DNA from 2 places in the Janthinobacterium sp. SUN120 genome. Region 1 is predicted to be linked to the other one. Evidence: riboswitches for the same ligand, from Rfam matches in the RefSeq annotation. Region 1 holds a riboswitch; the other holds the start of a gene.

What was found. Region 1 has a riboswitch for thiamine pyrophosphate ahead of thiC (phosphomethylpyrimidine synthase ThiC). Riboswitches for the same ligand answer to the same signal wherever they lie in the genome.
Region 2: another riboswitch for thiamine pyrophosphate. It lies ahead of O0879_RS10635 (TonB-dependent siderophore receptor); the one in region 1 lies ahead of thiC (phosphomethylpyrimidine synthase ThiC).

What each region holds. Positions count from the first base shown of each region.
Region 1 covers NZ_JAPUBW010000007.1:153,017-157,775, reverse strand. Annotated here, with positions in the region: gene O0879_RS26845 (ATP-binding protein) at 1-162, shown strand, start outside; gene O0879_RS26840 (response regulator) at 191-997, shown strand; gene O0879_RS26835 (hypothetical protein) at 1,036-1,290, shown strand; TPP riboswitch at 1,399-1,514, shown strand; gene thiC (phosphomethylpyrimidine synthase ThiC) at 1,594-3,507, shown strand; gene thiS (sulfur carrier protein ThiS) at 3,528-3,731, shown strand; gene O0879_RS26820 (thiazole synthase) at 3,757-4,551, shown strand; gene O0879_RS26815 (hydroxymethylpyrimidine/phosphomethylpyrimidine kinase) at 4,551-4,759, shown strand, end outside.
Region 2 covers NZ_JAPUBW010000002.1:203,468-208,226, reverse strand. Annotated here, with positions in the region: gene O0879_RS10635 (TonB-dependent siderophore receptor) at 1-2,005, opposite strand, end outside; TPP riboswitch at 2,093-2,190, opposite strand; gene O0879_RS10630 (iron-containing alcohol dehydrogenase) at 2,258-3,415, opposite strand; gene O0879_RS10625 (hypothetical protein) at 3,558-3,863, shown strand; gene O0879_RS10620 (Imm26 family immunity protein) at 3,989-4,468, shown strand; gene O0879_RS10615 (hypothetical protein) at 4,507-4,629, opposite strand; gene O0879_RS10610 (sensor histidine kinase) at 4,650-4,759, opposite strand, start outside.

The sequences.
Region 1 (4,759 bases):
GCCAACGCCGTGCCGCGCGACATCGAGAAGGGCCTGGAAGCGGGTTTCTTCCGCTACCTGACCAAGCCGATCAAGGTCGTCGAATTCATGGATGCGCTCGACGTGGCCCTGCACCATGCGGCCGCGCACGGCCTGGCCGACGACACTCATGCAGTACGCTAATTCAGCATTTATTTTTAGGAATACCGCCATGCTTCAAGCCACCGAGATCCTGAACGCCAGCATCCTCATCGTCGATGACCAGGAGGCCAACGTCATGCTGCTGGAACAGGTGCTGCGCAATGCCGGCTATACGCGCATCACCTCCACCATGGACCCGCAAGCCGTGCGCGCGCTGCACCAGCAGCACCGCTACGACCTGATCCTGCTCGACTTGCAGATGCCGGAAATGGATGGTTTTGAAGTCATGGAAGGCTTGCGCGACCTGGAGGCGGGCAGCTATCTGCCCGTGCTGGTGATCACGGCCCAGCCTGGCCACAAGCTGCGCGCGCTGCAGGCGGGCGCCAAGGATTTCGTCAGCAAGCCCTTCGACCTGGTGGAAGTCAAGACGCGCATCCACAACATGCTGGAAGTGCGATTGCTGTACCAAAAGCTGGCCGAATACAACAAGTCGCTGGAACAGATGGTGGAAGTGCGCACGGCGGAGCTGCGCGAAAGCGAAGCGCGCTTCCAGCGCTTCACGGAACTGTCGTCCGACTGGTACTGGGAACAGGATGCGCAGGGCAACTTGACGCGCTTTTCCGGCCCCGTGGCTGAAATGCTGGGCATCGGCAGCGAGGAAGAGCCGCAGCGCTGGAACGCGGCCGAACGCGCCTTGCTCGACGCCAAGATTGCCGCGCGGGAACCGTTTCTCGACTTTATCTACAGCCGCGCCAACCTCGACGGCAGCACGCAATACCTGCAGGTGAGCGGCGAACCGATGTTCGACACGGGCAGCCGTTTCATCGGCTACCGCGGCATCGGCCTCGATGTCACGGAGCGCCATCGCAGTGCCTGATTTATACTGGGCGCCATCGATACAGACCAGGAAAAATCATGACCGACAAATCTCCCTCCTACTGGTTCCCCGCCAAGACCTATGGCTGGGGCTGGGGCTTGCCCATCACCTGGCAAGGCTGGCTGGTGTTCCTGGCCGCGCTGGCGCTGTTCGCCTGCGGCGCCTTCCTGTTCCCCCCGCAAACCATGCTGGTCGGCTACATCGTCTATGAAGTGGCCATCGTTGCCGTGCTCATTTTCATCTGCCAGCTGAAGGGCGAACCGACCAGCTGGCGCTGGGGCAAGAAGAAATAAGCGCGATGGCGTCTGTTGCAATGCAGCAGATGCGCAAAGACGACACCTGCAAGAAATCATCTGGCCACGCGGCGTGAACCGCGTATAATTGGCTCGCTGCCGCAAGGCGGCAAACGCTAGGGGTCCTGCCTTTCGCTGTGGAAACACAGTGCAAGCGCGGGTGAGAAATACCCTCCGAACCTGATCTGGATAATGCCAGCGAAGGGAAGCTTTAGGATGACTGCACCCCGCTTTTCCGCGTGCGCAATTCCGAACCTCCTTAGCTGGCTCCAGGCTTAAAAATAGTCTAGCCAAGGAGCCAAAATGAACGCCAACCCGAAATTCCTCTCCGCCACCGCCACGGTCGACGAAGCCGCCATCGCGCCGTTGCCCAATTCGCGCAAGATTTACGTGCAAGGCAGCCGCCCCGATATCCGCGTGCCCATGCGCGAGATCAGCCAGTCCGACACGGAAGCGTCGTTCGGCGGCGAAAAGAATCCGCCGATCTACGTCTACGACACCTCCGGCCCCTACACGGATCCGGACGTGAACATCGATATCCGCTCCGGCCTCGATACGCCGCGCCTGCCATGGATCATGGAGCGTGCCGACACGGAAGAATTGCCCGGTCCCACTTCCGATTACGGCATCGCCCGCCTGGCGGACCCCAAGCTGGCCGAGCTGCGTTTCAATTTGCACCGCAAGCCGCGCCGCGCCATCGCCGGCAAGAACGTGACGCAGATGCATTACGCGCGCCAAGGCATCATCACGCCGGAAATGGAATTCGTTGCCATCCGCGAAAACATGCGCCGCCAGGAGTATTTGCGCGAACTCAAGGCTTCCGGCCCCATGGGCGAGCGCCTGGCCGACCTGATGGGCCGCCAGCATCCGGGCCAGTCCTTCGGCGCCAGCATCCCGGTCGAAATCACGCCGGAATTCGTGCGCGAGGAAATCGCCCGCGGCCGCGCCATCATCCCCGCCAATATCAATCACCCGGAAGTCGAACCGATGATTATCGGCCGCAATTTCCTGGTGAAAATCAATGCGAATATCGGCAATTCCGCCGTGACGTCTTCCATCGGCGAGGAAGTGGAAAAGATGACCTGGGCCATCCGCTGGGGCGGCGATAACGTGATGGACCTGTCCACAGGTAAACATATCCACGAGACGCGCGAATGGATCGTGCGCAACAGCCCCGTCCCCATCGGCACCGTGCCCATCTACCAGGCGCTGGAAAAGGTCAATGGCAAGGCGGAAGATCTGACGTGGGAAATCTTCCGCGACACCCTGATCGAGCAGGCCGAACAGGGCGTCGATTATTTCACCATCCATGCGGGCGTGCTGCTGCGCTATGTGCCGATGACGGCCAAGCGCCTGACGGGCATCGTTTCGCGCGGCGGCTCCATCATGGCGAAATGGTGTCTGGCGCACCACCAGGAATCGTTCCTCTACACGCATTTCGAAGAGATCTGCGAAATCATGAAGGCGTATGACGTGTCGTTCTCGCTGGGCGACGGCTTGCGCCCCGGCTCCATCTACGACGCCAATGACGAGGCGCAGCTGGGCGAATTGAAAACCCTGGGCGAGCTGACGCAAGTTGCCTGGAAGCACGACGTGCAAGTGATGATCGAAGGTCCGGGCCACGTGCCCATGCAATTGATCAAGGAAAACATGGACTTGCAGCTGGAACAGTGCGGCGAGGCGCCGTTCTACACCTTGGGGCCGCTGACGACGGATATCGCGCCCGGCTACGACCACATCACCTCGGGCATCGGTGCAGCCATGATCGGCTGGTATGGCACGGCCATGCTGTGCTACGTGACGCCGAAGGAACACCTGGGCCTGCCCAACAAGGCGGACGTCAAGGACGGCATCATCACGTACAAGATCGCGGCGCACGCGGCCGACCTGGCGAAAGGCCATCCGGGCGCGCAAATCCGCGACAACGCACTGTCGAAAGCCCGCTTCGAATTCCGCTGGGACGACCAGTTCAATATCGGCCTGGACCCGGACAAGGCGCGCGAATTCCACGATGAAACCTTGCCCAAGGATTCGGCCAAGGTGGCGCATTTCTGCTCCATGTGCGGCCCGCATTTCTGCTCGATGAAGATCACGCAGGAAGTGCGCGAATACGCGGCCGGCATGGGCATCGCGGAAGACAAGGCGCTCAAGCAGGGCATGGAAATCAAGGCCATCGAATTCATCAAGAACGGCGCCGAGCTGTACCGCAAGGTCTGAAGGAGGGCGTGATGACTGCATTGATCGACATCACGCTCAACGGCGCGCCGCACCAGGTGCCGCTGGGGCAAACCCTGGACCAATTGATCGCCGCGCTGTCGCTGGAAAACCAGGCGCTGGCGTTGGCCGTCAACCGCAACGTCGTGCCGCGCAAGGCGTGGCACGACCGGGTCCTGGAAATTCAAGACCAGGTGGAAATCGTACGCGCGATTGGCGGCGGTTAAGTTGAGAATAGACAAGGAAACGCACATGAATACCGCAACAAACAACGATCTGCTGACCATCGCAGGCAAACAGTACCAATCGCGCCTGCTGGTGGGCAGCGGCAAGTACAAGGATTTGCCGCAGACGCGCGAAGCGACGGACGCGGCCGAGGCGCAGATCATCACGGTGGCGATCCGCAGGGTAAATATCGGGCAAGATCCGAACGCGCCCAGCCTGCTCGATTTCGTGCCGCCCGACCAGTACACGATCTTGCCGAACACGGCCGGCTGCTACAACGCCAAGGATGCCGTGTACACCCTGCAACTGGCGCGGGAACTCCTGGGCGGGCGCAATCTGGTGAAACTGGAAGTGCTGGGCGATGAAAAGACGCTGTTTCCGCACATGCCGGAAACCCTGGTCGCGGCCGAAGCGCTGGTCAAGGATGGCTTCGACGTGATGGTGTATTGCAGCGACGACCCCATCCAGGCGAAGATTCTGGAAGACATCGGCTGCGTGGCCGTCATGCCGCTGGCGTCCCTGATCGGTTCGGGCATGGGCATCTTGAATCCGTGGAACTTGTCCTTGATCATCGACCAGGCGAAAGTGCCCGTACTCGTCGATGCGGGCGTGGGCACGGCGTCGGACGCGGCCATCGCCATGGAACTCGGTTGCGATGGCGTGCTGATGAATACGGCGATTGCCGGCGCGCGCGACCCCGTGCGCATGGCGCATGCGATGAAGCTGGCCGTGCGGGCCGGGCGCGAAGCATTTTTGGCGGGCCGCATGCCGCGCAAGTTCGCCGCCTCGCCTTCGTCGCCGATGGCGGGCCGGCTGGCGTGATGGCGCGACGGCGTCCCACCGTGCTCGTGTTTGCCGGTGCCGACCCGTCGGGCGGCGCCGGCATCGCCGCCGATATTCTAGCGATCGCGGCGCAGGGCGCGCATGCCTTGCCCGTCATCACGGCGCTGACGGTGCAGGACAACGACCGCGTGTTTGCTGTCGAGCCCGTGGCGCCGGAATTGCTGCGCCGCCAGACGCAGGCGCTGAT
Region 2 (4,759 bases), on a different contig from region 1:
CGATGCGCGTGGCGTACGCGGCGCCCAGGTTGAACACGTTGTACGACGGCACGAAGGTCGTGTTGCTGTACTCAAACGCTTTCTTGCCCGCATATTCCCAGCTGCCATTCACGCTCAAGCCCGCCACCTGTTGCACGGCGTAATCCGCATGCACGGCCGCCTTGAAGGCCGGCACGTTGGGCACGCGCTTGCCGTCGAGGTCGGCATTGCCCGTGCCTGACTGCTGGCTGTTCAGGGCCGTTACGGACGCGCCCAGGCTCAGGCTGGACGATGCCTTGCCCTGGGCCGACAATTCCAGCCCCCGGTGCTGGGCCTGGCCTTCGCGCACGAAGTTATAGGCGGTGCTGTCGACGTACTGGTTGAATTCCAGGCCCTTGCGGATCTGGAACAGGCTGGCCGCCAGCATGAAGTCCGGCGTCACATCCATCTTCACGCCGACTTCGACCTGCTTCGAGCGGCTGGGCGACAATTCCACGTTGGCATTGAGCGCCTTGCGGTCGGCCGTGCCGCCATGTTCCATGCCTTGCGAATAGGCCGCATACACGGAGAGATTGTCGAGCGGGGTGTAGACGAGCGAGACGTTGGGCAGCAGGAAATCGTGCTTGGCGCGGATTTCCGTATCGGCCTTGAGTACATACTGGTAGCCGTCGACATTGATATGGCGCAAGCCGCCATGCAGCTTCCAGTCCGGCGCCAGGCTGACGATGTCCTGCACGAAGACGGAGTTTTCCGTGTCCTTGCGCACCAGGCGCACGGGGCCTTGCACGCCCGTCGACATGTCGACGATCTGCGGGCGGTAGATGTTGCTCACGCCGGCCCAGTCGTACACGTACAGGCCGGCGCGGTCCTTGCGGCGGAAGGTCGAGACGCCGGCCGTGAATTCATGGCGCAGGGAACCGGTGGCGAACTTGCCCTGGATCATGGCTTGCGCGCTCAGCGGTTTTTTCGTCTCGCCCAGGCTGCGGTAGTCATACACGTCGAAGTCGCCATTGCCGCAGAAGCCGGGGTACAGGTCTTGCGCGCTGCAGCCGTAAGGGAAGGCCGTGTAGTCGTCGCGCTTGAACGAGTGCTGGTTGGCCGACAGGGTGGCGTGCCAGTCGTCGCTGAACGCGTACTGGAAGCGCAGACCGAGATTGCTGGTGACGGTTTCCACGGGACGCGTCCACGGCTGCAGGTTGAGCATGGCGTCGGCGCTGATGCCGGTTGGCAAGGTTTTATTGTTCAGCAGCTGGAAGCCGGGCGCCGTCGCCTGCGCCTTGTCCTGGTAGTCGGCATCGATTTGCAGCAGGGCTTGCGGCGAAATCTGCCAGTCGAAGGCGCCGGAAATGAACTTGCGGTTGCCGTCCGCGCCCTTGATGTAGGAGCGCAGGCGCTCGGCCGCCACGTTGACGCGGTAACCGAAACGCGTGTCTTCCAGGCGGCCGCCCAGGTCGATGGCGCCGTACACGGTGCCGCGCTCGCGCGTTTCCACGGTGACCGTGCGCAGCGGGGCGGCGGTGGGGCGCTTGACGATGAAGTCGATCACGCCGCCCGGCGCGGCCACGCCTGCCTGCAAGCCGGCCAGGCCCTTCAGCACTTCGATGCGTTCCTTGTTTTCCAGCGGGATTTGCGTGTCGCCAGGAATGGCCACGCCATCCTTGCGGTAGCTGGAATTGTTATCGAGCTTGAAACCGCGGATGGAAAACTGTTCCGCATAGCCGACGGCGTTATAGGCGTCGTTGATGCTGGTGTCGAGCTTGACGGCATCGCTGAGGTTGCGGATCTGCAAGTCCTGCATGTCTTTTTGCGAAATGACGGTGACGGATGCCGGCGTCTGCAGCAGCGGCGCGTCACTGAAGCCGCCCACGGAGGCGCGCTTGGCGGCCGGCGCCTTGCTGGCCGTGACGACGACTTCGGCCATGCTTTGCGCCTGCGGGTCGGCTGCGTCGGAAGCCAGGGCGGGCGCGGCAAACGCGTGCAGGATGGCCAGGGTCAGAACAGAAACGGATAAATTCGGTGTGGACATAGATTGCTCGTGGTTCAAGCCGTCTCTGTAAAAAGAGCACGGCAGGCTGCTTGTTCGGCTGGCGCCAACGCAGGAGCTATCAAAGGAGGGAGGTACTTTGCGCTTTCCTTCGCTGGCATTATCCAGATCAGGTACGAAGGGTATCTCTCACCCGGATGACTGCTCCAGGACCCCTAGCGAAATGACAGCTTAGCATGAACCACGGCCAGCTGTCCCACCCGGCTGACCGTTTTACAACAGTGTGATGCGAATCTACAGACTGAGTTCCAGCACCTTGCGGCTGACGGCGGGCGTCACTTCGCGCTGTTCGCCCAGGGCCGTCATGCCGTGCGCTTCCAGGGCGGACACGACGGCGTCCACGCTGGCGTGATTCAGGCCGTAGTCGGCCAGGCGCGTCTTGACGCCCATGTGGCGGAAGAAGAATTCCGTGCGCGCGATGGCGGCTTCGATGCGGCCATCCTCGTCGCCGCCGTCCAGGCCCCACACGCGGGCCGCGTATTGCAGCAGCTTGGCGCGCTTGGCCTGCTTGCGCACGCGCAACATGCTGGGCAGGATGATGGCCAGGGTTTGCGCATGATCGAGCTCATACAAGGCCGTCAATTCGTGGCCGATGGCGTGCGTGGACCAGTCCTGCGGCACGCCCACGCCGATCAGGCCGTTCAAGGCCAGGGTGGCGCTCCACATCACGTTGGCGCGCACGTCGTAGTCGTCCGGGTGCGACAGGGCCTTCGGGCCTTCTTCGATCAGGGTCAATAAAATGCCTTCGGCGAAGCGGTCTTGCACGGACGCGTTCACTGGGTAGGTCAAATACTGTTCCATCACATGCGCGAACGCATCGACGACGCCATTGCCCACCTGGCGCAGCGGCAAGGTGAACGTCTTCGACGGGTCCAGCACGGAGAATTTAGGATAGACCTTGCGGCTCATGAACGAGCGCTTTTCTTGCGTGGCCTTGCGCGTGATCACGGCCGAGCCATTCATTTCGGAACCCGTGGCCGGCAAGGTCAACACGGTGCCGAAGGGCAGGGCGGCTTCGACGATCTTGCCGCCTTTCGCCAGGATGTCCCACGCCACGCCTTCGTGCAGGGCGGCCGCGGCGATGAACTTGGTGCCATCGACCACGGAACCGCCGCCGACGGCCAACAGGAAATCGATGCGCTCGCTTTTCACCATGGCCACGGCCTGCATCAGGGTTTCATAGCTGGGATTGGGTTCGATGCCGGCAAATTCCAGCACCGTATGGCCGGCCAGCGCCGCCTTGACTTCATCGTAGACGCCGTTCTGCTTGATGCTGCCGCCGCCATACGTCATGAGCACTCTGGCCTGGGGCGGGATCAGCGCCGTGATGGCGGCGATCTGGCCCTGGCCGAAAAGGATTTGCGTCGGATTGTAAAAGTCGAAATTGAACATGGGGCTCCTGCCGCTGAGGTTTAGGCTGTTGCTGAGCCATGATTATGGCCGAATGGGTGGAAACGTGCCGTGGACGCTTGAGCTTTTCGTCCGCGCGGTGGAGAATGCAGCCGATGTCACCACCACGCGAAAAGGAATGCGCATGACCACCGTCCCACTGGAAGAATCCGGCCTGCCGGCCACCGCGCTCGACATGCACCGCGCCATCGGCGCCACCATCGCCGCACTGCAGGCGCTGGACTTGAACAGCCAGCGCTTCGAGGCGTGCACGGACCCGGAACTGCGCCGCGTGCTCGCGCATGCGGGCGACACCAGCCGCAAGGAAGCGGCCATGCTGCTCGAATGGATGCGCCGCCGCGACGCGCGCCTGGACACGGCCATGAAGGAAGCGCTGTTCAAGGCGGGGCCGATTGTTGCCCAGTATCACTATGACGAGAAAATATTGTAACTATTGGTTTGTTGCTGTGGCGTACCATGCGCCACTTTCGCATCGCTTCGCGTAGACTGTGCCCCTAATTAAATTTAACGTCGGATAGCAGCGGCTGTCCGGTGTATTTCAGGGGGCTTCAAGAAATGAGATCATTACCATACCGAGAAGGCAGCTGGTTTGCCGTGCCCTTGCCGGGCGGCGGCTATGCCGTCGGCGTGGTGGCGCGCAGGGCGCCTGCCGGGCGCATCATGCTGGCGTATATGTTCGGGCCGAAGCGCGACAGCTTGCCCACGCTGGAAGAGCTGGAAGGCTTGCGCCCGGAACAGGCCGTGCGCCGCCTGCGCACGGGCGACATGGCCCTGCTCAACGAGCGCTGGCCCCTGCTGGGCGACAGCCGCCACTGGGAGCGCGACGCCTGGCCCATGCCGGCCTTTATCCGCCGCAATGAATCCTTGCAGCGCGCCTGGCGCGCCAGCTATGCGGATGCCGACCCTGCCAAGCTGAACCGTGAGGAATCGATTCCCTTCGATACGCCGGGCATGGAAAGCGATTCCCTGTACGGCTATGGGGCAACGGAATTGTTGATGAATAAATTGCTGGCGCAGGAACAGGCATCCGCCTGAGCGGCAGGGAACGGCACAGCTGTGCCGTTCCCGTCCGTTTATGCCGCTGGCAAGCTGATCTGAAACGCGAGGCCGCCGCCTTCGCGGTTGCGCACTTGCAATTCGGCGCCGTGGCGCAGCAGCACGCGGTCGACGATGGCCAGGCCCAGACTATCGTCCACCTGCCTGCGCCGTGTGTCTCTTACGCCGCTGGCAAGCTGATCTGAAACGCGAGGCCACCGCCTTCGCGGTTGCGCACTTGTAATTCGGCGCCATGGCGCAGCAGCACGCGGTCGACGATGGCCAGGCCCA